Regions from separate parts of the Streptomyces sp. SCPE 10 genome, predicted to be linked through region 1. Evidence: predicted binding sites of a transcription regulator. Region 1 holds the regulator's gene; the other holds the start of a gene.
The links. Region 1 encodes HspR, which represses chaperone genes until heat shock. Its sites were predicted from a motif close to TTGAGNNNNNNNNNCTCAA; they were not measured.
Positions count from the first base shown of each region.

Region 1 (14,335 bases):
GACGGACTCGCCGTGGTGCTGAGCGTGTTCGCCGCCGCCCTCACCGGCTTCCTGATGCACAACTGGCACCCCGCGCGGGTCGGCCTCGGCGCCTGCGGCTCGCTGTTCTGCGGGTTCCTGCTGTCCGCCTCGGTCGTCTTCACGCGCGCGGGGTACGCGATCGGGCCGAGCGCGGCGGTGGCGTTCTGCCTTGTCGCCGTCGCCGTCGCGGACGCCGCCCTGGTGGTGCTCGTCCGGCTGCTCGGCCGGCGCCCCGTGCTGCGGCGCGGGCCGGACCACCTCGCGCACCGGTTGCGGCGGCTCGGGCTCACCCCGCCCGGGGCGGTGGTGCTGCTCGGGTTCTGCTCCTTCGTCACGGTGGTCGCGGGAGTGCTCGTGCACATGGGGTGGGTGGGGGAGAAGCCCGCACTGTGGGTGGCGGGAGGGGCCGTGCTGCTGGTGCTCGTGCTCCTCAGGGTGCCGGTTCGCATCCCCGTTCAGCAGCCTCGCCGTATGGCGTCGACGCAGGTCAGAAGCCAGTTGCGTGTAAGGAACGGATAAGACTTGAGCCTGGTTAACTCAGGTCTGTTGACCCAGCGGGCCCGCTCGTGCACACTTGAGTCTGTTCCACTCAAGTCAGCTGGAGGAATCAACCATGGCACGTGCGGTCGGCATCGACCTGGGCACGACTAACTCCGTCGTCAGCGTTCTGGAAGGCGGCGAGCCCACCGTCATCACCAACGCCGAGGGCGCCAGGACCACGCCGTCCGTCGTCGCCTTCGCGAAGAACGGCGAGGTGCTCGTCGGTGAGGTCGCCAAGCGGCAGGCCGTCACCAACGTGGACCGGACCATCCGGTCCGTCAAGCGTCACATGGGCACCGACTGGAAGATCGCGCTGGACGGGAAGGACTTCAACCCGCAGCAGATCTCCGCCTTCATCCTGCAGAAGCTGAAGCGGGACGCCGAGGCCTACCTGGGCGAGAAGGTGACCGACGCGGTCATCACCGTCCCGGCGTACTTCAACGACTCCGAGCGCCAGGCGACCAAGGAGGCCGGCGAGATCGCCGGTCTGAACGTGCTGCGCATCGTCAACGAGCCGACCGCCGCCGCGCTGGCCTACGGCCTCGACAAGGACGACCAGACGATCCTCGTCTTCGACCTCGGTGGCGGCACCTTCGACGTGTCCCTGCTGGAGATCGGCGACGGCGTCGTCGAGGTGAAGGCCACCAACGGCGACAACCACCTCGGTGGTGACGACTGGGACCAGCGCGTCGTCGACTACCTGGTCAAGCAGTTCCAGTCCGGCCACGGCGTGGACCTGTCCAAGGACAAGATGGCCCTCCAGCGCCTCCGCGAGGCCGCCGAGAAGGCCAAGATCGAGCTGTCCTCCTCCACCGAGACCTCGATCAACCTGCCCTACATCACGGCGTCCGCCGAGGGCCCGCTGCACCTGGACGAGAAGCTCACCCGCGCCCAGTTCCAGCAGCTGACCGCCGACCTGCTGGAGCGCTGCAAGACGCCGTTCCACAACGTCATCAAGGACGCCGGCATCTCCATCAACGACATCGACCACGTCGTGCTCGTCGGTGGCTCCACCCGTATGCCCGCCGTGGCCGAGCTCGTCAAGGAGCTGACCGGCGGCAAGGAGGCCAACAAGGGCGTCAACCCGGACGAGGTCGTCGCCATCGGCGCCTCGCTCCAGGCCGGTGTCCTCAAGGGCGAGGTCAAGGACGTCCTGCTGCTCGACGTCACCCCGCTGTCCCTCGGCATCGAGACCAAGGGCGGCATCATGACCAAGCTGATCGAGCGCAACACCACGATCCCGACCAAGCGCTCCGAGATCTTCACCACGGCCGAGGACAACCAGCCGTCCGTGCAGATCCAGGTCTACCAGGGCGAGCGCGAGATCGCGGCCTACAACAAGAAGCTCGGCATGTTCGAGCTGACCGGTCTGCCGCCGGCGCCGCGCGGCGTCCCGCAGATCGAGGTCTCCTTCGACATCGACGCCAACGGCATCATGCACGTCACGGCGAAGGACCTCGGCACCGGCAAGGAGCAGAAGATGACCGTCACCGGCGGCTCCTCGCTGCCGAAGGACGAGGTCGACCGCATGCGCGAGGAGGCCGAGCGCTACGCGGAGGAGGACCACAAGCGCCGCGAGGCCGCCGAGACCCGCAACCAGGGCGAGCAGCTCGTCTACCAGACCGAGAAGTTCCTCAAGGACAACGAGGACAAGGTCCCCGGCGAGGTCAAGACCGAGGTGGAGTCCGCCGTCGCCGAGCTGAAGGAGAAGCTCAAGGGCGAGGACACCGCCGAGATCCGCACCGCCACCGAGAAGGTCGCGGCCGTCTCGCAGAAGCTGGGCCAGGCCATGTACGCCGACGCCCAGGCCGCGGGTGCCGCCGCCGGCGGTGCCGGTGAGGCCAAGGCCGACGACGACGTCGTCGACGCCGAGATCGTGGACGACGAGCGCAAGGACGGTGCCGCGTGACGGAGGAGACCCCGGGCTTCGAGGAGAAGCCCGACGTCCCCTCCGGCGCCACCCCTGACGACGCCGAGCCGAAGACCGCCCCCGAGGAGGGGGCGGCCCCGGCCGGGGACGCGAACGCAGACGCCGGTCTGGTCGCCCAGCTGGACCAGGTGCGCACCGCGCTCAACGAGCGCACCGCGGACCTCCAGCGCCTCCAGGCCGAGTACCAGAACTACCGCCGCCGGGTCGAGCGGGACCGGGCCACGGTCAAGGAGATCGCCGTCGCGAACCTCCTGTCCGAGCTGCTGCCCGTGCTCGACGACATCGGCCGCGCGCGGGAACACGGCGAACTGGTCGGCGGCTTCAAGTCGGTGGCCGAGTCGACGGAGACCGTGGCGGCCAAGCTGGGCCTGCAGCAGTTCGGCAAGGAGGGCGAGCCCTTCGACCCGACCATCCACGAGGCCCTGATGCACAGCTACGCGCCGGACGTCACCGAGACGACCTGCGTGGCGATCCTGCAGCCCGGGTATCGCATCGGCGAGCGCACCATCCGCCCCGCGCGGGTGGCCGTGGCCGAGCCGCAGCCGGGCGCGCAGGGCGCGAAGCCGGAGAAGGCGGGCAAGGCCGAGGGCGCCGAGGAGAAGTCCGAGGCGGCCGACGACAAGGAGAACGGTGGCCCGGAGGAGGGCTGACGTAATCACTTCAGACGGGAAGGAGGGACGTCGGGGATGAGCACCAAGGACTTCATCGAGAAGGACTACTACAAGGTCCTCGGCGTCCCCAAGGACGCCACCGAGGCCGAGATCAAGAAGGCGTACCGGAAGCTCGCCCGCGAGTTCCACCCGGACGCCAACAAGGGCAACGCCAAGGCCGAGGAGCGCTTCAAGGAGATCTCCGAGGCGAACGACATCCTCGGTGACCCCAAGAAGCGCAAGGAGTACGACGAGGCACGCGCCCTGTTCGGCAACGGCGGGTTCCGCCCCGGGCCGGGCGCCGGCGGCTCCTTCAACTTCGACCTGGGCGACCTCTTCGGCGGTGCCGGGGGCGCCCAGGGCGGCGGCTTCGGCGGCGGACTCGGTGACGTCTTCGGGGGCCTGTTCAACCGGGGCGGGGCGGGCGGGGCGACCCGCACCCAGCCGCGCCGCGGCCAGGACGTGGACACCGAGGTCACCCTCAGCTTCACGGAGGCGATCGAGGGCGCCACGGTGCCGCTGCGGATGACCTCCCAGCAGCCCTGCAAGGCCTGCTCCGGCACCGGCGACAAGAACGGCACGCCGCGCGTGTGCCCGACCTGCGTCGGCACCGGCCAGGTCGCCCGGGGCTCGGGCGGCGGGTTCTCGCTGACCGACCCCTGCCCCGACTGCAAGGGGCGCGGCCTGATCGCGGAGAACCCCTGCCCGGACTGCAAGGGCAGCGGCCGTGCCAAGTCCTCGCGCACCATGCAGGTCCGCATCCCGGCGGGCGTCACCGACGGGCAGCGGATCCGGCTGCGCGGCAAGGGCGCGCCCGGCGAGCGGGGCGGCCCGGCGGGCGACCTGTACGTCACCGTGCACGTGGGCGAGCACCCGGTGTTCGGCCGCAAGGGCGACAACCTCACGGTGACCGTCCCGGTCACCTTCGCCGAGGCGGCGCTCGGCGGCGAGGTGCGGGTGCCGACCCTCGGTGGTCCGGCGGTCACCCTGAAACTGCCGCCCGGCACGCCGAACGGCCGCACCATGCGGGCGCGCGGCAAGGGCGCGGTCCGCAAGGACGGCACCCGCGGCGACCTCCTGGTCACCGTCGAGGTGAGTGTTCCGGGCGACCTGTCGGGGAAGGCTCGTGACGCACTGGAGGCGTATCGCGAGGCGACCGCGGGCGAGGACCCGCGGGCGGAGCTGTTCGAGGCCGCGAAGGGAGCTTGAGAGTGATGGACGGCCGTCGGCGCAACCCGTATGAACTGACCGAGGAGACCCCGGTCTACGTCATCTCGGTGGCGGCCCAGCTCTCCGGACTCCACCCGCAGACGCTGCGCCAGTACGACCGGCTCGGCCTGGTCTCCCCGGACCGCACCGCGGGCCGGGGCCGGCGCTACTCGGCCCGTGACATCGAACTGCTCCGCCAGGTGCAGCAGTTGTCACAGGACGAGGGCATCAACCTGGCCGGAATCAAGCGCATCATCGAACTGGAGAACCAGGTCGCCGCGCTCCAGTCCCGTGTGGCGGAGCTGGAGGCGGCCCTGGACGGCGCGGCGGCCGCCATGCGCCAGCGCGAGGCCGCCGTGCACGCCTCCTACCGCCGGGACCTGGTCCCCTATCAGGAGGTCCAGCAGACCAGCGCGCTGGTCGTCTGGCGGCCCAAGAGGCAGCAACCGCAGGGCGACTGACCGTCGCGGGCGGTACGGAGCGAGGGGCCCGCGGACACATCCGTCCGCGGGCCCCTCGCCATGGCCGCACGACCCGTTCTTTGCCGCCTCGTGAACTCCCCTTGGGTGAAGGGTCCGTAAAGGGTGTTTGGAGAGGTTTCCGCATTGCCTTCACGGGATCGACGGTGTGTGGTGTTGCGCAGTCGTTAAGTAACTCTCCTTGACGACGACTGTCGGGTCCGCGTTGTCTTTTCAGACACCTGGGTCGTATAGCAGCACCCACGTCCGGAACGCACCTGAAGTGAGCCCCTGTATGCGCCGTATCGCCCTGTCCGTGGCCCTGACCGCGGTGACCTTCTCACTGGCCGGATGCGGCATGCTGAACGCGACGGGGGACAGCGCGAGCGCCGGCCCGACCAAGGGCAACGACCTGACGGTGGGCCTGCTGCTGCCGGAGAAGGCCAACGCGCGCTACGACAAGTTCGACTACCCCATCATCAAGAGCAAGGTCGCCGACCTCACCGGCAAGCGGGGCAAGGTCGAGTACGCCAACGCGGACGCGGACGCGGGCCGGCAGGCGACCCAGATGCAGAAGATGATCGACGACAAGGTCGACGTCATCCTGCTGGACGCCGTCGACTCGCACGCGATCGCCGGCGAGGTGAAGAAGGCCCAGGGCGCGGGCATCCCGGTCATCGCCTACGACCGCCTCGCCGAGGGCCCGATCGCCGCGTACGTCTCCTTCGACAACGAACTCGTCGGCGAGGTCCAGGGCCGCTCGCTGCTGGAGGCGCTCGGCTCCAAGGCCGGCAGCGCCGCCAAGATCGTCATGATGAACGGTTCGCCCACCGACCCGAACGCCCGCCAGTTCAAGGAGGGCGCGCTCTCCGAGCTGAACGGCAAGGTGACCATCGCCGCCAGCTACGACACCGAGGGCTGGAAGCCGGAGAACGCGCAGGCCAACATGGCGAAGGCGATCAGCCGGATCGGCGCCGCCAACATCGCGGCCGTCTACTCCGCCAACGACGGCATGGCGGGCGGCGTCATCAAGGCGCTGAAGGCCGCGGGCGTCACCAGTCTGCCCCCGATCACCGGCCAGGACGCCGACCTCGACGCCGTGCAGCGGGTGGTGGCCGGCGACCAGTACATGAGCGTCTACAAGTCCTACCCGGACGAGGCGGAGGCCGCGGCGCAGATGGCCGTTGCCAAGGTCCAGGGCAAGGACATCCAGTTCGACGCGCTGACCCAGGACCGCGTCAACAGCCCCACCACCAAGAACATCCCGTCCAGGCTGGTCCAGGTGAGCGCCCTGACCAGGAAGAACATCAACGACACGGTCATCGCGGACGGCATCTACACCGTCGGCGACATCTGCACCGCCAAGTACAAGGCGGAGTGCGCCGCGATCGGTCTGAAGTGACGCCGAGGTGATCCCGGGGCCGTACCGCGCCACCCCCGTGAGCGCGGTACGGCCCGGTCAACGATGCCCCGGCCCGAGGGGCGCCACCACCGTCATCTTGTTGCAATGCGAGGGGCGGAGCCTGGGAGATACCCGGGCACAGCGGTGGTTAACGGCCGCCGCGCTGTGAGGAGCCGTGTTGCGGAGCGGGTCGGCGCCACGCATAGTTGCGCTGCGGAAGAGGCAGCACACCGGGGGTGGAATGCGCGATGGCCGGGCGGAGGGCGGAGCAGCATCCTCACGGTGCCGACCGGCTGTGCGAGGCCGGGGACCGCGTGTACTCGCGGGCCGTGCGCCGCGGCCGGGTGCCGCGCACCGACGCCGAGGCGGTGCCCTGCCTGCTGGAACTGGCCCTGCTGCACCCCGATCCCGACGACATGGACTGGCTGGTTCCCACCTCCCCGCAGGAGGTGATGACCCGGCTGCTGCGCGGGGTCTACGACGAGGTGAGCGAGAGTCAGCGCCGGGTGGGCTCGGCGGTGGCCGCCGCCAAGTGGTACGCCGGTCTGGGCCGGCTGGACGCGCTCGCGGCGCCGGTCGGCGGCGGTGCCGTACGGGTGCTGGACGGACTGTCCCGGATCCAGGCGGCGATGGACGAGGCGACCCAGGCGTGCACCACCGAGGTGCTGACCGTGCAGCCGGGCGGCATCCGCCGGGAGGACGAGCTGACCGAGGGCCTGCACCGGGCGCTGGCGCTGCGCGGCCGGGGGGTGCGGATGCGCGATCTGTACACGCATGTGGCCCGGCACGGCCAGGGGCTGCTCAACTACCTGGAGCTGATGGGGGACGCGGTCGAGGCCCGCACCCTGGACGAGGTCATCGACCGGCTCATCCTCTTCGACCGCACGGTGGCCTTCATCCCGGCCAACACCGAGCGCACCATGGCCCTGGAGGTGCGCCAGCCGGCGCTGGTGGAGTACCTGGTGACGGTCTTCGAGCGGCTGTGGCGCCTGGCCATCCCGCTCACCGCGCCGCTGCCGGACACCGGCATCGAGGGCATCTCGCACCGTGAGCAGTCCATCGCGGCGCTGCTCGCCGAGGGCCACCAGGACGCGGTGATCGCCGAGCGTCTCGGCATCAGCGTGCGCACCTGCCGCGCGCACATCGCGCGCCTCTCGGAGACGCTGGGCGCGGCGAGCCGTACCCAGCTCGGGGTGCGCATCGCGCAGGCGGGGCTGGACGGCAGCGGCCGGGGCCTGCCGTCGCCCGCGCGGGACGCCTCGCTATGACGGCGGGACCTCGTCCGTGGTGCCCCGCAGGATCTCCGACCGGCCGATGAGGTAGCCCAGTTGGGCGCGGCTGACGCTGCCGAGGGCGGCGGACAGCTTGGCGATGTGCAGGCGTACGGTGCGGACGTTCATGCCCAGCCGGTCGGCTATGGCGGCGTCGGTGTGGCCCTCCACGAGGAGGGCGGCGATGGCCCGCTGGCGCGGGGTGGCGCCGTCCGCGGAGGGGCGCGCCGGGAGCCGCGGGTGCTGCGGCGTGGCCAGGTGCCAGAGCCGGTCGAACACCGTCGCCAGGTACTGCACGATGGCCGGCTGGCGCACCTCCAGGGCCAGGGTGCGGTCCCGGCTCGCCGGGATGAAGGCCACCGTCCGGTCGAGCACGAGCAGGCGCTCGGTGACCTCGTTCAGGGTGCGGGCCTCCACATCGCCGCGCAGCCGCTCGTAGCGGGCCTGGACGCTGGGGGCGTGGCGCATCGTGTGCTGGTAGAGGGTGCGGATCCGGCCGCCGCGGTCCAGCAGCGCCTGGTCGCGGTCGAAGGCGAGGGCGTGCAGTTCGGGGGGCGTGCGGGTGTGGGTGACGTGCGGCTGGACCGCGAGGAACTCCTCGCCGGCGTCGGCCATCGCCCGGGTGATGGCCTGGTTGATCCGGTCGATGCCGCTGTGCACCCGGACCACCGCGGGGCCGCCGGTCCCGGTGCCGGGCAGGTCCCGGGCCGGCCGCAGCAGCGGTTCGAGGCTCTGGGCGATACGGGCCTCACGGCGGCGTTCGGCGGCGACGCGCTCGGCGGAGGCGCGCAGCAGCTCCTGGAGCGCCACGGCGGCCGCCACGGGCTCCAGCAGGCGGGTGTCGGCGGCGGTCGGCTGGAGCAGTCCCAACCGCACCAGACAGGGCGCCGCTTCGGCTTCGTCGCCACCGATCCGGCCCTCGCGCACGGCGCGTTCGTACAGCGCGCGGCCCTGTGCGCACAGTTCCTCGACACCGTGTTCAGGGTGTGGCGCGCTCGTGGTCATCGGTTCACAGGTCCCGGTCCAGCATTCCGGACTGGGCGATCAGGAAGCCGAGTTGGGCCCGGCTGCCGCTGCCCAGGGCCTGCGCCAGCTTGGCGATGTGGGCGCGGCAGGTGCGTACGTTCATCCCGAGCCGGCGCGCGATGGCCTCGTCCACATGGCCCTCGACCAGGAGTTTGGCGATGGAGTGCTGGACCTCGGTGATGCCGTCGGGTGCGGTCTCGTAGGGGGTGCCGGCGGTCAGCGGGACGGCGCGGTTCCACATGAACTCGAAGACCTTGATGAGGTAGCGGATGAGCCCGGGGTTGCGCAGCTCCAGGGCCACCTGCTGGTCGTCGCGGGTGGGGATGAAGGCGACGGACTCGTCGCAGATGATGAGCCGTTCGACCAGCTCGTCGATGGTGCGGTACTCCACCTTGCCGCTGGCGAGCTGGGAGACGTAGCCGATCTGCTTGAGGTTGTAGCGGACCGTGTGCTGGTAGAGGGTGCGGATGTGCACGCCCCGCTCCACCAGGGCGGTGTCCCGCTCCAGGCCCTGGCGTACGTTGCGTTCGGTGAAGTGGTTGCTCGGCTGCACGGTGAGCACCGAGGAACGGCATTCGGTGGTGGCCAGGTCGAGCGCGGCGTTGATGCGGGCGTTGCCCTCCAGGACGGTGATCGAGTCGGTCGAGGAGGCCGTCTGGGTGCTCAGCGCGAGGAACGGCTCGAAGACGTCGGAGAGTTCGACGGCCCACCGCCTGCGGTCGGCGATCTCGCGCTCCAGCGGGGACAGCCGCTGGGCCAGGACCACCGCGGGCGGCACGGGGCGCAGCCAGTCGGGGTCGTCCGGGTCGGGGTGGAGCAGGGCGAACTCCATCAGGCACGGAGCCGTCGCCACCTCGGCACGCGAGACACGCCCGGCGCGCAGGGCGTTGGCGTAAAGTCGGCCCCCTTCGTCGCACAGCTCGGTGACCGCATGGGGATGTGCGGCGTTGTTCCGATTTGATGTCAAATCTCCACCCCCCAGGGTCCTGAACATGCAGGAACATGATGCACTGATTGTGTGGTCATGATGTGCCTGAATGAGCCATCGTCTTATCCGACGGGGGAAGAAGGGGACCTTCAAGTGAGGACGAAGTCGACCATGGGCAAGAAGATGATTCGCTCGGTGCTGGTCGCCACCTTCTCCGCCGTTGTGGCCCTTGGAGTGCTGAGTGGCCCCTTCGGCGCGAAGAGCGACGTGCGCGCGGACACGAAGTGGCCTTCGGTGGCCACGCTCGACGCGAACAGCGTGGTGCGTGCGGACACCAAGTGGCCCACCGACACGAAGTGGCCTTCGGTGTCGACGCTCGGCGCGCAGAACGCCGTGCCCGCGGACACCAAGTGGCCGACGGACACCAAGTGGCCTTCGGTAGCGGGGAGCTGATGTGACCACGCCACCCGACGACCGCTCCTTCCGCCGTGAGATGGCGACCGCCTACCGCTCCGGCTGGCACTTCATCGATCTGGTGACCGCGATCCCTCACCCCGGGGACTCGCTGATGGTGACCGTCTTCGGTGAGCCGGTCGTCGTCACGCGCGACGAGGAGGAGGACGTCCGGGCCTACCGGTGCCTGCGCAAGCCGCGCGGGGCGCCACAGCCGGTGCGGTGTGCCATACGGTACGGAATGATCTTTGTGAATCTGGACCAGCGGGACCACCGGCTCGCCGATCCGGTGGAGCCCGACCTCCGGACCATCTCAGCCACCCCCCGCAGTGCCTGACGCGATTCCCCCGTCGTAAAAGATCGCGCAGGTGCTTCCCCCCGCAGCGGCGTCACCGTGACCTGAACACGGTGACGCCGCTGTTGTTTGTGCCGACATTTCAGCCTCTGCCCCGGTCCTCAGAGTGGCCGAAACTAATCGAACAGTCCGGGCGCCCGGTTCGTTCCCCCGAGCGGCCGTGACCAAGCGGTTGCGCCCCTCTTGTCCGGTGTGGCGAGGCCGCCGGCCTTCACGATGGGGATGTTCCGTGGAGGAGTGACGGGCCGGGTACTAGCGCCCGACGCGCGGCCGGCTTCCCTCGTCCCGCCCTCCGCCGTCCATGGGTCCCGTCCGCCTCCCTCTTCCCTCACCCCCGCCCCAGTGCCCGTTCCACCGTGATCTCGATCACCACGCGGGAAGGGTTGGGGGAAGGGGTGCGGCCGTAGCGTTCGGCGTAGCGGCGTTCGGCTTCGGCGACGCGGGCCGGATCGGCCCGGACGCGGGAGCGGCCCTCCAGGGTGGCCCAGCGGCGCCCGTCCACCTGGCAGACCGCGGCGCGGGCGCCCTCGGGGCCGGCCGCCCGGGTGTAGGCCGCCTTCGCGCTGGAGCCGTCGCAGATCACCCGGGCGAGTCGGGCCTCGGGGTCGTACGTGACCCCGACCGGCACCACGTGCGGGCCCCCGTCGGGGCGGACCGTCGTCAGGGTGCACAGATGTCGTTCCTGCCAGAAGCCGAGATACGCGGCGTCCGGGGAACCCGGATCCACGGAGTAGGTCGCCATGCCCGGAAACCTAGCCCCAGGGCCGTGCGCCACCAGCCTTGAGTGGAATAGACTCAACTTTAGTTACGCTGGTTAAGGCAGCAGAGGGTTGCAGAGGCACGCCTAGGAGGAGAACGCGAACGTGGACGCCGAGCTGACCAACAAGAGCCGGGACGCGATCAACGCGGCCAGCAACCGCGCCGTGACCGAGGGCCACCCGGACCTCACCCCCGCTCACCTGCTGCTGGCTCTGCTCCAGGGGCAGGACAACGAGAACATCACCGATCTGCTCGCCGCCGTCGACGCCGACCAGGCCGCCGTACGCGCCGGCGCGGAGAAGCTGCTCGCCTCGCTGCCGAGCGTGACCGGCTCCACCGTCGCGCCCCCGCAGCCCAACCGCGACCTGCTGGCCGTGATCGCCGACGCGGGCGAGCGCGCGAAGGACCTCGGGGACGAGTACCTGTCCACCGAGCACCTGCTCATCGGCATCGCCGCCAAGGGCGGGGCGGCCGGCGAGCTGCTGCGGGCGCAGGGCGCCGAGGCGAAGAAGCTGCTGGAGGCCTTCAAGAAGGCCAGGGGAGGACGTCGCGTGACCACCGCCGACCCGGAGGGCCAGTACAAGGCCCTGGAGAAGTTCGGCACCGATTTCACCGCCGCCGCCCGCGAGGGCCGGCTCGACCCGGTCATCGGGCGGGACCAGGAGATCCGGCGCGTGGTGCAGGTGCTGAGCCGCCGGACGAAGAACAACCCCGTGCTCATCGGCGAGCCGGGCGTGGGCAAGACCGCCGTCGTGGAAGGGCTCGCGCAGCGCATCGTCAAGGGGGACGTGCCCGAGTCGCTGAAGGACAAGCGGCTGGTCGCGCTCGACCTCGGCGCGATGGTCGCCGGCGCCAAGTACCGGGGTGAGTTCGAGGAGCGGCTCAAGGCCGTGCTCGCCGAGATCAAGGACTCGGACGGGCAGATCATCACCTTCATCGACGAGCTGCACACCGTCGTGGGCGCCGGGGCCGGCGGCGACTCCGCCATGGACGCCGGCAACATGCTCAAGCCGATGCTGGCCCGCGGCGAGCTGCGCATGGTCGGCGCCACCACCCTGGACGAGTACCGGGAGCGGATCGAGAAGGACCCCGCCCTGGAGCGCCGCTTCCAGCAGGTGCTGGTCGCCGAGCCGACCGTCGAGGACACCATCGCGATCCTGCGCGGCCTCAAGGGCCGCTACGAGGCCCACCACAAGGTGCAGATCGCGGACAGCGCCCTGGTCGCCGCCGCGACCCTCTCCGACCGCTACATCACCTCCCGCTTCCTGCCGGACAAGGCCATCGACCTGGTGGACGAGGCGGCCTCCCGGCTGCGCATGGAGATCGACTCCTCGCCCGTGGAGATCGACGAACTCCAGCGCTCCGTCGACCGGTTGAAGATGGAGGAGCTGGCGATCGGCAAGGAGACCGACCCCGCCTCCCTCGCCCGCCTGGAGAAGCTGCGCCGCGACCTCGCCGACAAGGAGGAGGAGCTGCGGGGGCTGACCGCCCGCTGGGAGAAGGAGAAGCAGTCCCTCAACCGGGTCGGTGAGCTGAAGGAGCGCCTGGACGACCTGCGCGGCCAGGCCGAACGCGCCCAGCGCGACGGCGACTTCGACACCGCCGCCAAGCTGCTCTACGGCGAGATCCCGCAGCTGGAGAAGGAGCTGGAGGCCGCCTCCGAGGCCGAGGAGGAGGCCGCCAGGGACACCATGGTCAAGGAGGAGGTCGGCTCCGACGACATCGCGGACGTCGTCGCCGCCTGGACCGGCATCCCGGCCGGCCGCCTGCTGGAGGGCGAGACGCAGAAGCTGCTGCGCATGGAGGAGGAGCTGGGCAGGCGGCTCATCGGCCAGAGCGAGGCCGTGCGCGCCGTGAGCGACGCGGTACGGCGCTCCCGGGCCGGCATCGCCGACCCCGACCGGCCCACCGGCTCGTTCCTCTTCCTCGGCCCGACCGGTGTCGGCAAGACCGAACTCGCCAAGGCGCTCGCCGACTTCCTCTTCGACGACGAACGGGCCATGGTCCGCATCGACATGTCGGAGTACGGCGAGAAGCACAGCGTGGCCCGGCTGGTCGGCGCGCCCCCCGGGTACGTCGGCTACGAGGAGGGCGGCCAGCTGACCGAGGCGGTACGGCGGCGCCCGTACAGCGTGGTGCTGCTGGACGAGGTGGAGAAGGCCCACCCGGAGGTCTTCGACATCCTGCTCCAGGTGCTGGACGACGGCCGGCTGACGGACGGCCAGGGCCGTACCGTCGACTTCCGCAACACCATCCTGGTGCTCACCTCCAACCTGGGCAGCCAGTACCTGGTCGACCCGCTCACCAGCGAGGTGGAGAAGAAGGAGCAGGTGCTGGAGGTCGTCCGGGCGTCCTTCAAGCCGGAGTTCCTCAACCGCCTGGACGACCTGGTGGTCTTCTCCGCGCTGACCAAGCCCGAGCTGGAGCGGATCGCGAAGCTCCAGATCGACCGGCTCGGCAAGCGCCTCGCCGAGCGCCGCCTCACCCTGGAGATCACCCCCGAGGCGCTGGCCTGGCTGGCCGAGGAGGGCCTGGACCCGGCGTACGGCGCCCGCCCGCTGCGCCGCCTCGTGCAGAGCGCGATCGGCGACCGGCTCGCCCGGGAGATCCTCTCCGGCGAGATCAAGGACGGCGACACCGTCCGGGTGGACCGCTTCGGCGAGGGGCTGCTGGTCGGCCCGGCCACCGGCAAGACGCTGTGACGCCCACCCGGTGACCGCGGCGACACCGTACGAGGGCCCGGACCGGGCCCTCGTACGGCGCGTTCGCCGTCACCGCGCAGGCCGGGTCCTTCCCCGGCCCGCCACACCGGCCCCCCGTTCGTTCACCGGCCCGCCGTCCGGGCACTGGATCATGTCAGCCAAAGACCGACAGGCCCCGTCGGGGCTTGCCACGCCCCTCCCCGCATGGGGGAGGATGGCGGGATCCGCACGAAGGGAAAAACACGGTGAGCATCGACCCGTCCTCGATTCCGAACTTCGGGGGCCAGCCCGAGCCGCAGCCCCAGGGACCGGCCGGCCCCGTCCTCCCGGATCAGGACCTCGTGAAGCAGCTCCTCGACCAGATGGAGCTGAAGTACGTCGTCGACGAGGAGGGTGACCTCGCGGCGCCCTGGGAGCAGTTCCGCACCTACTTCATGTTCCGCGGGGAGGCCGACCAGGCGGTCTTCTCGGTGCGGACCTTCTACGACCGTCCGCACCAGATCGAGGACAAGGCGCGGCTCCTGGAGTCCGTGGACGACTGGAACCGCCGCACCCTGTGGCCGAAGGTGTACACCCACACCCACGACGACGGCACCGTCCGCCTCATCGGCGAGGCGCAGATGCTGATCGG
Region 1 covers NZ_CP197069.1:3,687,617-3,701,951, reverse strand. The annotation lists gene ACSP97_RS17230 (MraY family glycosyltransferase) at 1-540, shown strand, start outside; gene dnaK (molecular chaperone DnaK) at 635-2,470, shown strand; gene grpE (nucleotide exchange factor GrpE) at 2,467-3,141, shown strand; gene dnaJ (molecular chaperone DnaJ) at 3,178-4,350, shown strand; gene ACSP97_RS17210 (heat shock protein transcriptional repressor HspR) at 4,356-4,811, shown strand; gene ACSP97_RS17205 (sugar ABC transporter substrate-binding protein) at 5,104-6,210, shown strand; gene ACSP97_RS17200 (helix-turn-helix transcriptional regulator) at 6,459-7,478, shown strand; gene ACSP97_RS17195 (LuxR C-terminal-related transcriptional regulator) at 7,473-8,486, opposite strand; gene ACSP97_RS17190 (helix-turn-helix transcriptional regulator) at 8,491-9,501, opposite strand; gene ACSP97_RS17185 (hypothetical protein) at 9,607-9,888, shown strand; gene ACSP97_RS17180 (hypothetical protein) at 9,890-10,225, shown strand; gene ACSP97_RS17175 (pyridoxamine 5'-phosphate oxidase family protein) at 10,572-10,985, opposite strand; gene clpB (ATP-dependent chaperone ClpB) at 11,107-13,704, shown strand; gene ACSP97_RS17165 (YbjN domain-containing protein) at 13,950-14,335, shown strand, end outside.

Region 2 (14,335 bases), 1.4 Mb from region 1:
CTCGTCCGCGGTCCGGTTCGACATCAGGGTGACCTCGTAGCCGTGCGACTGCAGGCCGAGTGCGAGCTGGAGTCCGGACTGGCCGGCTCCGACGACGAGTATCTTCCGCATGCGGGTGGTGGCTCCTAACAGGGACTACTCGGGGGTTTCGTCCAGCGCGTGGCCGACCAGGGCCAGGAGGGTCTCGATGGCCGAAATCCGGCGGCGCGCATCCATGATCATGACAGGGATGTGCGCGGGTATCGTCAGCGCCTCCCGCACGTCCTCCACGTCGAACAGCTCGCTGTTGTCGAAGTGGTTGACGGCCACGATGTAGGGCAGCCCGCAGCTTTCGAAGTAGTCCAGGGCCGGGAAGCAGTCCTTGAGGCGGCGGGTGTCGGCCAGCACCACGGCGCCGATCGCGCCGCGTACCAGGTCGTCCCACATGAACCAGAACCGCTGCTGGCCCGGTGTGCCGAACAGGTAGAGCACCAGGTCGTCGTCGAGCGTGATGCGGCCGAAGTCCATGGCCACGGTGGTGGTGACCTTGTCCGGGGTGTCGGACAGGTCGTCGGTGCCCTCGCTCGCCTGGGTCATCAGCGCCTCGGTCTGCAGAGGCGTGATCTCCGAAACGGCCGTGACCAGGGTGGTCTTGCCGACGCCGAAGCCGCCCGCCACCACGATCTTCGTCGCGACGGGAGCCCGCGTCCGGTCCGTCTGCCAGGCCTTCAGGTCCTCGTCGGGCTCGGCGAAGCCGGCGACGAGGGGGGCGGCGCCTCCGGGGGAGGCGGTGGCGTCAGAGACGGCGAAGTCCACTCAGCACCCTTTCCAGCAGAGCCCGGTCCGGGCGGCCGGTGCCGTGACCGGTTCCGGTGCCGTACACACGGATCTTTCCCTGGTCCGCGAGATCGCTCAGGAGGACGCGGACCACGCCGAGCGGCATCTTCAGCAGCGCGGCGATCTCGGCCACCGTGCGCATACGGCGGCACAGTTCGACGATGGCCCGCATCTCCGGCATGACACCGGCGAGCGAACCGTTCGTCAGTTCCTTGCGCTCCTCCGGGGCGTCGAGGGCCGCGGTGCTGGCCACGAACGTCTCCACGAGGAGGACGTGACCGAAGCGGGTGCGGCCGCCGGTGAGCGAGTAGGGGCGGACGCGGGCAGGTTTGCGCTCACCGCCGCGCACGGGGAGTTTCCCGGGCTTGTCGGTCATCGGTCGCTCCCCGCCGGCCCGGCCTCCATGGACTTGCGCAGCTCGCTGCGGAGTTCCGGGGTGAGGACGTGGCCGGCCCGGCCGACGAACAGCGCCATGTGGTAGGCGACCACGCTCATGTCGCACTCGGCGGAGCCGTGCACGCCGAGCAGCGAGCCGTCGCTGATGGACATCACGAACAGGCTGCCCTCCTCCATGGCGACCATCGTGTGCTTGACCCCGCCGAACGCCATCAGCTTGGCGGCGCCGACGGTGAGGCTGCCGATGCCGGAGACGACGGTGGCCAGGTCGGCGGAGGAGCCGCGGGGGCCCTTGCCCGGACGGGCCTCGCGGGACTGCCGGCTGTGGCCCGGGTCGGACGACAGCAGCAGCAGACCGTCCGAGGAGACCACGGCGACGGACTGGATGCCGGGGACTTCCTCCACCAGGTTGGTCAGCAGCCAGTGCAGATTGCGGGCCTCACTGCTCAGCCCGAAGGTACTGGGAGCGGTCAACTGCTTGCCTCCTCGACAGGGCCCCCCGTGGTGTCTTCGGTACGGTCTTCGATCTCTGCCTCGACGTCGCGGTAGCCGGCCTGTGCTCCTCGGCGGAAGCCGCCGAGCCTGCGGCGCAGGGCCTCGGCGTCGACGCTCGTGCTGCGCTGACGGGGCGGGGGTGCGGGTGCGGTGATCTTGGGAGTGCGCTTGGGCAGGCCCTTGCTGGTGAGCTTCTCCTCGGCCTCGCCGTCGCCGTCGCCCGCACCGTCGGCACCGCCGGCGGCCGGGGACTCGGCGGCCGCCGGGGCCGGGGGCTCGGTGGGCTCGGGCCGGGTGTGCGTGGGCTCGGCGGGGGTGGGCTCGGCGGATGCCGGCCGGGCGGGCGTGGGCTCGTCGGTCGCGGGCTCGTCGGTCGCGGGCTCGTCGGTCGTCGGGGCCGTGAGCGGGAGCAGCAGCTCCATCGTGGTCTCGGCGAAGGTCTCCACCGGCGCCTTCGGCCGGGCCTCGGCCTCCTCCTCGCCGGGGCCGGCCTGCTCGTGCACGGCCTCGTCGCCGGCGGCGCCGGTCGCCTCCCGCGGGTCCTCCGCCGGCTCCTCCGCCGGCTTCCGCTCCTGCTCGGGCTCGGGCCGCGTCTCCACCCCGGCGTCGCGCACCGCCTTCTCCGCCAGCGCGACCAGCGGATCGGGCTCGTCCGACGGCTCGGGCGGCCCGGCCTGGTCGGCGGTGTCCTTCGGGCGGGTCGGCAGGACGTTGGAGTTGGCCTCGGCGGCGGCGCCCGGCAGGGTGAAGGTGCCGGTGGTGGAGGTGGCCGTCTGCGGGGGTACGGCGGTGGCGGGGGCGTCGGCGAGGAGCGTGGCCGGCAGCACCACGACCGCCGCGACACCGCCCTGCTTCTGCTCGCGCAGCTGCACCCGCACCCCGTGCCGGTGGGCGAGGCGGGCCACGACGTACAGGCCGAGCCCGAGGCCGTCGTCGCCCTCCTGGTCGTAGGCCGATTCCGGGTCGAAGTCGGCGAGCCGGGCGTTGAGGCGGGTGAGGCGGTCCTCGGCCATGCCGATGCCCTCGTCCTGGACGGAGAGCATGACCTCGCCGGACTCCAGCAGCCAGCCGGACACCTCGACCGGCACGTCCGGCGGGGAGAACGTGGTGGCGTTCTCCATCAGTTCCGCCAGCAGGTGGGAGAGGTCGTCGGCGGCGAAGCCCGCGACGTGCGCGTGCGGCGGCAGCGCGGCGATGCGCACCCGCTCGTAGCGCTCGATCTCGCTGACCGCCGCGCGCACCACGTCGACCAGCGGGACCGGCGCGTGGTGCTGCTGGACGTGCTCGGTGCCGGCGAGGACCAGCAGGTTCTCGCTGTGCCGGCGCATCACCGTGGCGAAGTGGTCCAGCTTGAACAGGGTGGACAGCCGCTCCGGGTCCTGCTCCCGCTCCTCCAGCCCCTCGATCACGGCGAGCTGGCGCTCGACCAGGCCGAGGGTGCGCAGCGCCAGGTTGACGAAGGTGCCGCCGATGCCGGCGCGCACCCGGCGCAGCTCGGCGCTGACGTCGGCGAGTTCGGTGCGCAGTTCCTCGCGGGCGTCGGCCATCTTCTGCCGCTGGCCGACCAGGTGCTTGCGGTCGGTCTCCAGGGTGGCGACGCGTTCGTGCAGGGCGACGGCGTGCGCGTGCAGGGCGTTGACGGAGCGGACGACCTGGGCGAACTCGTCGTTGCGGCCGGTGAAGGCGATGGGCTCGCGGCCCGCCACGTCGCCGGGTTCGGCGAGCCGGGCGGAACCGCGGCGCAGCACGGACAGGGGCCGGGTGAGGGTGCGGGCCGTCGCCGTGGTGATGCCGACCGCGACCAGCATCAGCACACCGAGGGCGGCGACCCGGATCTCCAGGGCGGTGACGTCGTCGTCCCGCAGCCGTTCCAGGTCCTTGGTGCGGTGGTCGTAGAGGGCCGACTCCGCGCCGCGCATCAGGTCGATGCGGCCGGACAGGGCCGCGTCCAGCTTCTTGGTGCTGGTGGCGAACGCGCTGTCGGGCAGCGTCGGCTGGGCGGTGAAGGTGTCCAGGTACTTCTCGGCCGAGTTGACGTCGGAGCCGGTGACCGTGGAGTCGTAGGAGTCGACGGCCGACTTGGGGGCGGTCTCGCGGAAGTCGGCGAGGGCCGCGTCGGCGCGCAGCCGGGCCTGCTGGGCGGCCGCGGTGAGCGCGTCGCGCTGCTTGCGGTCCGCCTCGCTGGGGACCGTCGTGGTGGTGGGCAGTCCGGTGACCGGGTTGATCACCGTCTGGGTGGTGGCGGGCACGTTCAGCGCGGCGAGCAGCAGGCCGCGGGCGGCGGCGGACTGCTGGACGGCGCTGTCCAGCTCGGCGAGCGCGTGCCCGCCGGAGCCGGCCCGCGGGGGCGTCCTGTCGGCGAGCTGCTCGGCGAGCCGGTGCAGTTCGGTGATGGTGGCCGAGTAGGCCTGGTGGGTCTCCAGGGCCGTGCTCTTGCCGGTGAGGGCGGAGCGGCGCACGGCCGCGATGGCGTCGAGGTCGCCGCGCAGGCTCGCCGGGGTGTCGCTGTCGGCGCGCAGGTCCTCCACCTGGCGGTCGACGCGGGTGCTGCGGTCTTCCGAGGGCGCCTTGGACCGCGGGCGCCCGGCCGCCACATAGGAGGTGACCTCGTCGCGCTCGTCGGCCAGCGAGTTGGCGAGCGCGAGGGCGTCCTGGGTGCGGGTGGCCAGCGTCACCAGGTCCTGGGATTCGCTGACGTCGCCGGACGCGGTGAGCAGGGCGGGCGCCCCGGCCCCCGCGACGGCCGCGGCCACCACGGCGACGGCGACGATCAGCCGGTTGCGCACATGCGTGGGCCGGCCGGTGCCCACGGGAGTCTCGGGGGCGGCCCCCTCGGGGGCCGTCTGCCTGCCTGTGCGCCGAGGCCGCTTCATCTGCACCGGTGCTCGCATTCCTGAACTCGTCTACCCAAGGGCCGGGTGGCGCCCCGTCAGCTCGGTGCCAAGTGGTGCGTGCACCCGGTTCGTACGGTTCCCGACCCTCCCAGCGCCGGTGGGCAGTGGTCGCGCATCACCTGACCCGCCACCCGAAGGAGTGAACCTCGGAGGGGAGTTGGCGGGCAAGTTCCTCTGGCGTGTGCCAAGCCGCCGTACGGCGGGCCGGTTGGACGCGGCGGGCGGGGTTTGGCAGTATTCGCCGCCGCGCTTTTTCGGAGCAGGACATTTCCCCCCAAAGCAGGCACCTGGCCTTCGCGCTCATGCCAAACCGTGGATGATTGCCAGCCTTTGGCGGAACTCGTGAAGGCCTCGTGCAGACTGGCCGGATGCGAACTGATCTCGTTTCGGAACCCGGTGACGCCACCCGACCCAACGAGGACTTCGCCGGTGTCGGACTACCCGCCTCCGGACAGGGCGGTTGTGTGATCTTGCTGGACGGAGTGACGCCGCCCGCCACGGAGACGGGCTGTCTGCATTCCGTCCCCTGGTTCACGGCCCGGCTCGGCGGTGCGTTGACCGAACTGACCGTTTCCGGCCGAGATCTGACGCTGACGGAGATCCTTTCCCGCGCGATCGAGCGCACCGCGGGCGCACACGCGCGGACCTGTGAGCTTTCTCACCCGCGCACCCCTCAGGCAACGGTCGTCCTGGCCCGCTGGGGCGCGGAGACGGTCGAGTACCTGGTGCTCTCCGACTCGGCGCTGCTGCTGCGCTCACCCCGGGGCGAGGTCACGACGGTGCTCGACGACCGGCTCGCCCGGCTGCCCCGCTCGGCGCTGGCCACCGACGCCCTGGTGGACGCCACCCTGCGCAACAAGGAGGGCGGCTTCTTCACGGCCGCCGCGGACCCCTCGGTCGCCGCCCGCGCGGTGACCGGGACCGTGCCCCGTCGCGCGGTGGGGGCGCTGGCCGCGCTGACGGACGGCGCGACCCGCTGGACGGAGACGTTCTGCCAGGGCGACTGGACGGCCCTGTTCGACGTGATCGAGAAGGAGGGCGCCCGCGCGCTGGTGGACCGGGTGCGGCGGCTGGAGGCGGCGGACCGCGAGGAGCGGGCGTACCTGGGGCGGAGCAAGACGCACGACGACGCGACGGTGGTGTACGCAGACCTGTCGTGAGCCGGGGGCCGGCGACGGCCCGGGGCCGGCCGCGAGCCGGGGCCGTCGGGACCCGGGACCGCGGTCGCCCGGGGGGTTACTTCTCCATGACCCCGTTGAGCTGGTGCAGCAGCCGGGCCAGCTCGGCGACCTCCCGGCGGTCCCAGTGGGCGAGCTGGCTGACGTACCGGGCGCGGCGGGCCTCGCGGACCGTGCCGACGCGGCGGCGGCCCTCCTCGGTGAGGGTGACGAGCCAGGCGCGGCCGTCGGCGGGGTCGGGCTCGCGGGTGATCAGGCCCAGCTCCTCCAGGGCGCGCAGCTGGCGGGACATGGTGGCCTTGCCGACGCCGAAGTAGCCGGCGAGTTCGGTGGCCCGCCGCCCGCCGTGCTCGTCCAGCCGGATCAGCAGGCCGTAGGCGGAGGACTCCAGATCGGGGTGGACCTCGCGGGCCATCTCGCCCTGGTTGGCCCGGGCGCGCCGCAGCAACACGGTCAACTCCCGTTCCAGGGCCAGGAATTCCTGGTCCGCACCACTGGGCGTCACCTGCTCGGCGACGCGTGATTCTGCGCCGTTTCCGTTCTTGTGCACGTCACACCCCTGATCGGTTTCGCGGTCCTGAAAGTTTCTGTCCAACGCCGTCATAGCCGCAGCTCCGTAAGTATTTCGCAGGCGTAGACCAACGGCGGCGCCCGGACCCCCTTCCCACGCCGCGGTCTACGTGCGTAGCTTTTTCGACGGGCGTTGAATGACATGCCCACGACAGTGCACCTTTCCCCGAGGTCACTGCCATGTTCCCCCCACCTTCCACCCCACCTCCCCGGAGGCACGTCATGCCTGCGCACAGACCCGGTTCCCACCGCCCGCGCCCGCTGGCCGTCCTGGTCACGGCCCTGCTCGCGGCGGCGGCCTGCGCCCTGCCCCTCACCTCCGCCCAGGCCGCGTCCACCCCCACCCGCGGCACCGCCTACATGGGCATGGGCGTCCCGGCCCACGACGGTACGCACGGCACCCCCACCAGTGGCGACGCCACCCAGACCGAGGGCGTGGACGTCTCCAACTACCAGGGCAACGTCGCCTGGTCCACCCTCTACGGCAGCGGTGTGCGCTGGGCGTACACCAAGGCGACGGAGGGCACGTACTACACGAACCCCTCGTTCACCCAGCAGTACAACGGCTCGTACAACGTGGGCATGATCCGCGGCTCGTACCACTTCGCGACCCCGGACACCACCAGCGGCGCCACCCAGGCGAGCTACTTCGTGGCACACGGCGGCGGCTGGTCCAAGGACGGCAAGACGCTGCCCGGCGCGCTCGACATCGAGTGGAACCCGTACGGCGCCTCCTGCTACGGCAAGACCGCGAGCCAGATGGTCAGCTGGATCGCGGACTTCCTGAACACGTACAAGTCCCTCACCGGCCGGGACGCCGTGATCTACACCGCCACCAGCTGGTGGACCGAGTGCACCGGCAACTACGCCGGCTTCGCGGCCAACAACCCGCTGTGGATCGCCCGCTACGCCTCGGACCCGGGGACGCTGCCGGCCGGCTGGTCGTACTACACGATGTGGCAGTACACCTCCTCCGGCCCGACCGTCGGCGACCATGACAAGTTCAACGGCGCGCTCGACCGCGTCCAGGCCCTCGCCAACGGCTGACGCACCCCGCCACGGCAGAGGCCCGGGCCTCCCTCACGGGACCCGGGCCTCGCCTTCCCCACGGCGTCCGTCACGCCGCCACGGGAACCTCCGGCGCCACGCCCTCGACCGCGGGCGACAGCGCCAGCTCCAGGACCTGGCGGACGTCGGAGACGGTGTGCACGTCGAGCTTGTCCAGCACCTCGGCCGGCACGTCGTCCAGGTCGGGCTCGTTGCGCTTGGGGATGATCACAGTGGTCACCCCGGCGCGCTGGGCGGCGAGCAGCTTCTGCTTCACGCCGCCGATCGGCAGCACCCGGCCGGTCAGCGAGACCTCGCCGGTCATCGCCACGTCCGTGCGCACCAGGCGGCCGGAGAGCAGCGAGGCCAGCGCGGTGGTGAGCGTGATGCCGGCGCTCGGGCCGTCCTTGGGGACCGCGCCCGCCGGGAAGTGGATGTGCACGCCCCGGTCCTTCAGGTCGGTCACCGGCAGGCCCAGCTCGGCGCCGTGGCTGCGCAGGAAGCTCAGCGCGATCTGCGCCGACTCCTTCATCACGTCGCCCAGCTGACCGGTGAGGGTCAGGCCCGCCGCGCCCGTCTCCGGGTCGGCGAGGGACGCCTCCACGAAGAGCACGTCGCCGCCCGCGCCGGTGACCGCGAGCCCGGTCGCCACCCCGGGCACGGCCGTACGGCGCTCGGCCGGGTCCTGCGCGGACTCGGGCACGTGGTGCGGCCGGCCGAGCAGGGCGCGCAGATCGCCGTCCGCGACGGTGAACGGCAGCTCCCGCTCGCCCAGTTCGTGCTGGGCCGCGATCTTGCGCAGCAGCCGGGCGATCGACCGCTCCAGCGTGCGCACGCCCGCCTCCCGGGTGTACTCCCCGGCCAGCTTGCGCAGCGCGCCCTCCTCCAGGGTGACCTCGCTGCGGTCCAGGCCGGCCCGCTCCAGCTGGCGCGGGAGCAGGTGGTCCCGGGCGATGACGACCTTCTCGTCCTCGGTGTAGCCGTCCAGGCGCACGATCTCCATCCGGTCGGCCAGCGCCTCCGGGATCGCCTCCAGGACGTTGGCCGTGGCGAGGAAGACGACGTCGGACAGGTCCAGTTCCACCTCCAGGTAGTGGTCCCGGAAGGTGTGGTTCTGCGCCGGGTCGAGCACCTCCAGGAGGGCGGCGGCCGGGTCGCCCCGGAAGTCCGAGCCCACCTTGTCGATCTCGTCGAGCAGCACCACCGGGTTCATCGACCCGGCCTCCTTGATCGCCCGCACGATCCGGCCGGGCAGCGCGCCGACGTACGTACGGCGGTGACCGCGGATCTCGGCCTCGTCGCGGACGCCGCCGAGCGCGACGCGCACGAACTTGCGGCCCATGGCGTGGGCCACGGACTCGCCGAGGCTGGTCTTGCCGACGCCGGGCGGGCCGACGAGCGCGAGCACCGCGCCCCCGCGCCGCCCGCCGATCACGCCGAGGCCGCGGGCTCCGCGCCGCTTGCGCACGGCCAGGTACTCGGTGATGCGTTCCTTGACGTCCTCCAGGCCCGCGTGCTCCGCGTCGAGGATCTCCTTGGCGCCGCGGATGTCGTAGGCGTCCTCGGTCCGCTCGTTCCAGGGCATCTCCAGGACGGTGTCCAGCCAGGTGCGGATCCAGGAGCCCTCGGGCGACTGGTCGGAAGACCGCTCCAGCTTGTCGACCTCCTTCAGCGCGGCCTCACGGACGCGCTCCGGGAGATCGGCGGCCTCCACCCGGGCGCGGTAGTCGTCGGACTCCTCGCCCTCCTTCTCGCCGTTCAGCTCGCGCAGTTCCTTGCGGACGGCCTCCAGCTGACGGCGCAGCAGGAACTCGCGCTGCTGCTTGTCCACGCCTTCCTGGACGTCCTTGGCGATGGTCTCGGCCACGTCCTGCTCGGCGAGGTGGTCGCGCAGCTGCTGGGTGGCGAGGCGCAGCCGGGCCACCGGGTCCGCGGTCTCCAGGAGTTCGACCTTCTGCTCGGTGGTCAGGAAGGGCGAGTACCCGGAGTTGTCGGCGAGCGCGGAGACGCCGTCGATGGCCTGGACGCGGTCCACGACCTGCCAGGCGCCGCGCTTGCGCAGCCAGCTGGTGGCCAGCGCCTTGTACTCCTTGACGAGTTCGGCGACCTGGCCGGGCAGCGGGTCCGGCACGGTCTCCGCCACCTGGGCGCCCTCGACCCACAGCGCGGCGCCGGGACCGGTGGTGCCGGCGCCGATGCGGACGCGGCTGCGGCCGCGGACCAGAGCACCGGGGTCGCCGTCGGCCAGCCGGCCGACCTGCTCGACCGTGCCCAGCACGCCGGTCCTGGCGTAGGTGCCGTCGATCCGCGGCACCAGCAGCACCCTGGGCTTGCCGGGTTCGGAGCGGGCGGCGGCCTGTGCGGCCTCCACCGCGGCCCGTACCTCGGCGTCGCTCAGGTCCAGCGGAACCACCATGCCGGGCAGCACGACCTCGTCGTCGAGCGGCAGCACGGGCAGGACGAGCGTGAACGCCGATGACTCAGCAGCCATGATCTCCCCTTAGGCAGTCAACTTGAGCTATGCCGACTCAATGTTTGTCGCCGGGGGAATGTTCCCAACGCCGTGTTCGCTGTCAGCGATCACGGAACACCGCAGGTGGGAGGGGGTCGCGTCACGACCGGCCGGGCGGTTGCCCTGCCCCCTGGACGGGTTGGGCGGACCGCGCCCAGCGGCGCACGAAGGGCCAGGCGGCCGTGCCGATCGCCAGGGCGGTCAGATGGCCCCAGTCGGTCATCGGGTCCGTATAGGCGAGGAGGTCGTCCAGCAGGAGGGCCGCCGTGCCGAGGAGGAGGGGCCAGCGGAGCCAGGGGCGCAGCAGGCCCGCCAGGGCGCCGGTGCTCGCGGCGACGCCGAAGCTGATGCCGTAGTCGAGGCGGTGCAGGGAGGTCGCCGGCAGCCGGCCGGCCAGCACCGCGAGGCCGACCGGGACCTCCGTCGCCAGGGTGGCCAGCACATGCCCGGCCAGGAAGACACAGGCCGCTCGCGCCCCGCCGACACGCCGTTCCAGCGCGGTCAGCACCAGGACGAACGCGGCCGAGTACGGCGAGAGGACCCCGCCGGCGATCCACAGCGCGCTGGCCAGCAGCACCACCGCGGGCGAGCGCACCAGGTGGGCGACATCGGTGCTGGAGCCCTGATAGAGGGCGTACACCAGGGAGGGCGGCGCCACGGCCGCGATCAGCGAGGTGACGGCGAGGACCGCCGCGTAGCCGAAGGTGAACGGCGTCCCGGTGGGCGTCGGCAGCAGCCGCCAGGGCCGTACCCGCGGCGGCACGAGCCGGCGGCGGGCGGGCGGTGCCCACGGCACGGCGGCCCGCTGGTGGGGCACGGCGTCCAGCAGGTCCGTGCCCACGGGGTCCGGCGCGGTCCGTTCCACGGTGGGGCGCTCCTTCCGTCGCGACCACCCTCGACGCCGCGGGAAGCCGCTGTCTATGACCGACGCCACGGGAGCGCGGATTCACGGCAACCTCCTACGTTCCGCCCGCGTCCGGCACCCGCGCCCCGGGCCCGGCATCCGCAATTACCGTGAAAGCAACGCCCTGTTCAAGCAGGATGGAGCCATGGCTGCCACAGACGACTCCCCCGTGGTCCTGGACCGGCGTGACGGCCCGTACGGCGAAGTGGTGCTGCGCAGACACGGCGCGCTGCTCCAGATCATCGCCAACGGCTGTTTCCTGATGGACACTTCGGACGGCCGCTCGGAACGGCTGCTGATCGACCGCGCGTACGACGCCCTCGACGGACGGCCGGCCCCGTCGGTGCTGGTCGGCGGCCTCGGCGTCGGATTCTCACTCGCACACGCGTCCGAAGATCCCCGCTGGGGGCGGATCGTGGTCGTGGAGCGGGAGCGCGCGGTCATCGACTGGCACCGCGCGGGCCCCCTGTCCGCCCTGACCTCGGCCGCGCTCGCCGACCCGCGCACCGAGATCGTGGAAGCCGACCTCGTCCGTTACGTCAATGAGACATCGGACACGTTCGACGCGCTGTGCCTCGACATCGACAACGGTCCCGGCTGGACCGTCACCGAGGACAACGAAAGCCTGTACTCACCGGCCGGACTGGCTTCCTGCGCAAGGGTGTTGAGGCCCGGCGGGGTGCTCGCCGTATGGTCGGCGAAGCCATCTCCGGAATTTGAAGGAACCTTGCGGAATGCCGGGTTCCGACAGGTGCGTACCGAAGAGGTGCCCGTTGCCCGGGGAGTTCCGGACGCCGTGCACCTCGCCGTCCGCCCTGGATAGCGACGGCACGGCCGATCCCCGTAATGTGCTGCCCTGACGCGGATCTTTCGCGCGTCGATCGCAGTCATGGGATCACCCCACGGATTCCGGAAAGCAACAAACAGGGGCGGGCGATGGAGCAGACACACACCTCCCAGAGCGGCGCGGCGGCGACTACCACTCCCGGCGCCCAGCGCCGGGTGCTGGTCGTCGAGGACGACCCCACGATCGTCGACGCCATCGCGGCCCGGCTCCGCGCCGAGGGCTTCCTCGTACAGACCGCGGCCGACGGACCGGCCGCCGTCGACACGGCCGAGGCATGGCAGCCCGATCTGCTGATCCTCGACATCATGCTGCCCGGCTTCGACGGCCTGGAGGTCTGCCGGCGCGTACAGGCCCAGCGCCCGGTGCCGGTGCTGATGCTCACCGCGCGGGACGACGAGACGGACATGCTGGTCGGCCTCGGCGTCGGCGCCGACGACTACATGACCAAGCCCTTCTCCATGCGCGAGCTGGCCGCGCGGGTGCACGTGCTGCTGCGCCGGGTGGAGCGGGCGGCCATCGCCGCCTCCACCCCCCGCTCCGGCATCCTGCGCCTCGGCGAGCTGGAGATCGACCACGCACAGCGCCGGGTGCGGGTGAAGTCGGAGGACGTCCACCTCACCCCGACCGAGTTCGACCTGCTGGTGTGCCTGGCCAACACCCCGCGCGCGGTGCTCTCCCGCGAGCAGCTGCTGGCCGAGGTGTGGGACTGGGCGGACGCCTCCGGCACCCGCACCGTCGACAGCCACATCAAGGCGCTGCGCCGGAAGATCGGCGCCGAGCGGATCCGCACCGTGCATGGTGTCGGCTACGCCCTGGAGACGCCCGCCCCGTGAACGGAAACGGGCGCCAGGCCGCAGGCGGGAATCCCCGGCCCCGCGCCGAGGATCCCTGGGGCGGGGTGCGCCCGTTCTCGATCAAGACCAAGCTGGGCGCGCTGGTCGTCATCGCGGTCCTGATCACCACCGGTCTGTCGATCGTCGCCGTGCACACCAAGACGGAGCTCCGCTTCATCATGGTGTTCTCGATGATCGCCACCCTGCTGATCACCCAGTTCGTGGCGCACTCGCTCACCATGCCGCTGGACGAGATGAACGCGGTGGCCCGCTCCATCTCCCAGGGCGACTACACCCGCCGGGTGCGCGAGTCGCGCCGGGACGAGCTGGGCGACCTGGCCCAGACGATCAACGTCATGGCCGACGAGCTGGAGGCCCAGGACCTCCAGCGCAAGGAACTGGTCGCCAACGTCTCCCATGAGCTGCGCACCCCCATCGCGGGGCTGCGGGCCGTCCTGGAGAACATCGTCGACGGGGTCACCGAGGCCGATCCGGAGACCATGCGGACGGCCCTGAAACAGACCGAGCGGCTCGGCCGGCTGGTGGAGACGCTGCTGGACCTGTCCCGGCTCGACAACGGCGTCGTACCGCTCAAGCTGCGGCGCTTCGAGGTGTGGCCGTACCTGTCGGGCGTGCTGAAGGAGGCCAACATGGTCGCCTCGGCGCGCGCCGGCATCGCCTCCGGCTCCGGCAGCCACACCCGCACCGACGTCCATCTGCACCTGGACGTCTCCCCGCCGGAGCTGACCGCGCACGCGGACCCCGAACGCATCCACCAGGTCGTCGCCAACCTGATCGACAACGCGGTCAAGCACAGCCCGCCGCACGGCCGGGTCACCGTGAAGGCCCGCCGCGGGCCCCAGCCGGACTCGCTGGAGCTGGAGGTGCTGGACGAGGGTCCGGGCATCCCCCGCTCGGAGTGGCACCGCGTCTTCGAGCGGTTCAACCGGGGCGCCGTCACCCGGCCGCACGGCCCCGGCAGCGACGGCGGCACCGGGCTCGGCCTGGCGATCGCCCGCTGGGCCGTGGATCTGCACGGCGGCCGGATCGGTGTGGCCGAATCCGAGCGGGGCTGCCGGATCATCGTCACCCTTCCGGGACTGAACTCCGCTTCAAGTTGACGTAAAGTGCCAGCGAAGGCACAAGATCCACGACCGTCCGCGCCGTCTTCGCGCAGCTGGACACGTGTGATCGGCAGCAGCCCGCGCCGGCCGCGACAGCCCGGAGGCGCAGGGCCGGGCCCGCGCACCCTGGCACACCCGGAACCACGCTTGTTTCCCGCCATTTCAAGCCCTGAAACAAGATTTTCGATGTGACTTACACGACGATGAACCTGCCCGACCTGACCTTCCCCCTCTCCAAGGCGTAGCCTTTATTCCCGCTGTCCATCACCTTGTGAAGCGGAAGAGGGCGGTTGCCGCCGTGTCGCCACAGTCCCCCAGTAACTCGAGCATCTCCACCGACGACCAAGCCGGGAAGAACCCCGCGGCCGCCTTCGGTGCGAACGAGTGGCTCGTCGACGAGATCTATCAGCAGTACCTCCAGGACCCGAATTCGGTAGACCGTGCCTGGTGGGACTTCTTCGCCGATTACAAGCCCGGCGCGCCCGCCACGCCGGCGCCGGCGGCCGGTGCGGCGACGGGGGCCGAGGCCCCCGCCAAGGCCCCGCAGGCCCCGGCCGCACCGGCCCCGAAGCCCGCCGCGGCCCCCGCCCCGGCTCCCGCCCCCGCGGCCCAGGCCGCCCCCGCCCCGGCCAAGCCGGCGCAGCCCGCACAGGCGCCCGCTCAGCCCAAGGCGAAGGCCGCCCCCGCGCAGGAGGCCCCGGCCGGCCCGGAGCAGGTCA
Region 2 covers NZ_CP197069.1:5,130,878-5,145,212, reverse strand. The annotation lists gene ACSP97_RS23935 (styrene monooxygenase/indole monooxygenase family protein) at 1-111, opposite strand, end outside; gene ACSP97_RS23930 (GTP-binding protein) at 136-795, opposite strand; gene ACSP97_RS23925 (DUF742 domain-containing protein) at 776-1,192, opposite strand; gene ACSP97_RS23920 (roadblock/LC7 domain-containing protein) at 1,189-1,686, opposite strand; gene ACSP97_RS23915 (sensor histidine kinase) at 1,683-4,598, opposite strand; gene ACSP97_RS23910 (hypothetical protein) at 4,970-5,761, shown strand; gene ACSP97_RS23905 (MarR family winged helix-turn-helix transcriptional regulator) at 5,838-6,329, opposite strand; gene ACSP97_RS23900 (lysozyme) at 6,572-7,396, shown strand; gene lon (endopeptidase La) at 7,467-9,887, opposite strand; gene ACSP97_RS23890 (rhomboid-like protein) at 10,009-10,773, opposite strand; gene ACSP97_RS23885 (spermidine synthase) at 10,958-11,635, shown strand; gene ACSP97_RS23880 (response regulator transcription factor) at 11,749-12,492, shown strand; gene ACSP97_RS23875 (HAMP domain-containing sensor histidine kinase) at 12,489-13,613, shown strand; gene ACSP97_RS23870 (multifunctional oxoglutarate decarboxylase/oxoglutarate dehydrogenase thiamine pyrophosphate-binding subunit/dihydrolipoyllysine-residue succinyltransferase subunit) at 13,915-14,335, shown strand, end outside.
Region 2: a site for HspR is predicted at 9,910-9,928, ahead of lon (endopeptidase La). Genes of this name have one in related genera too.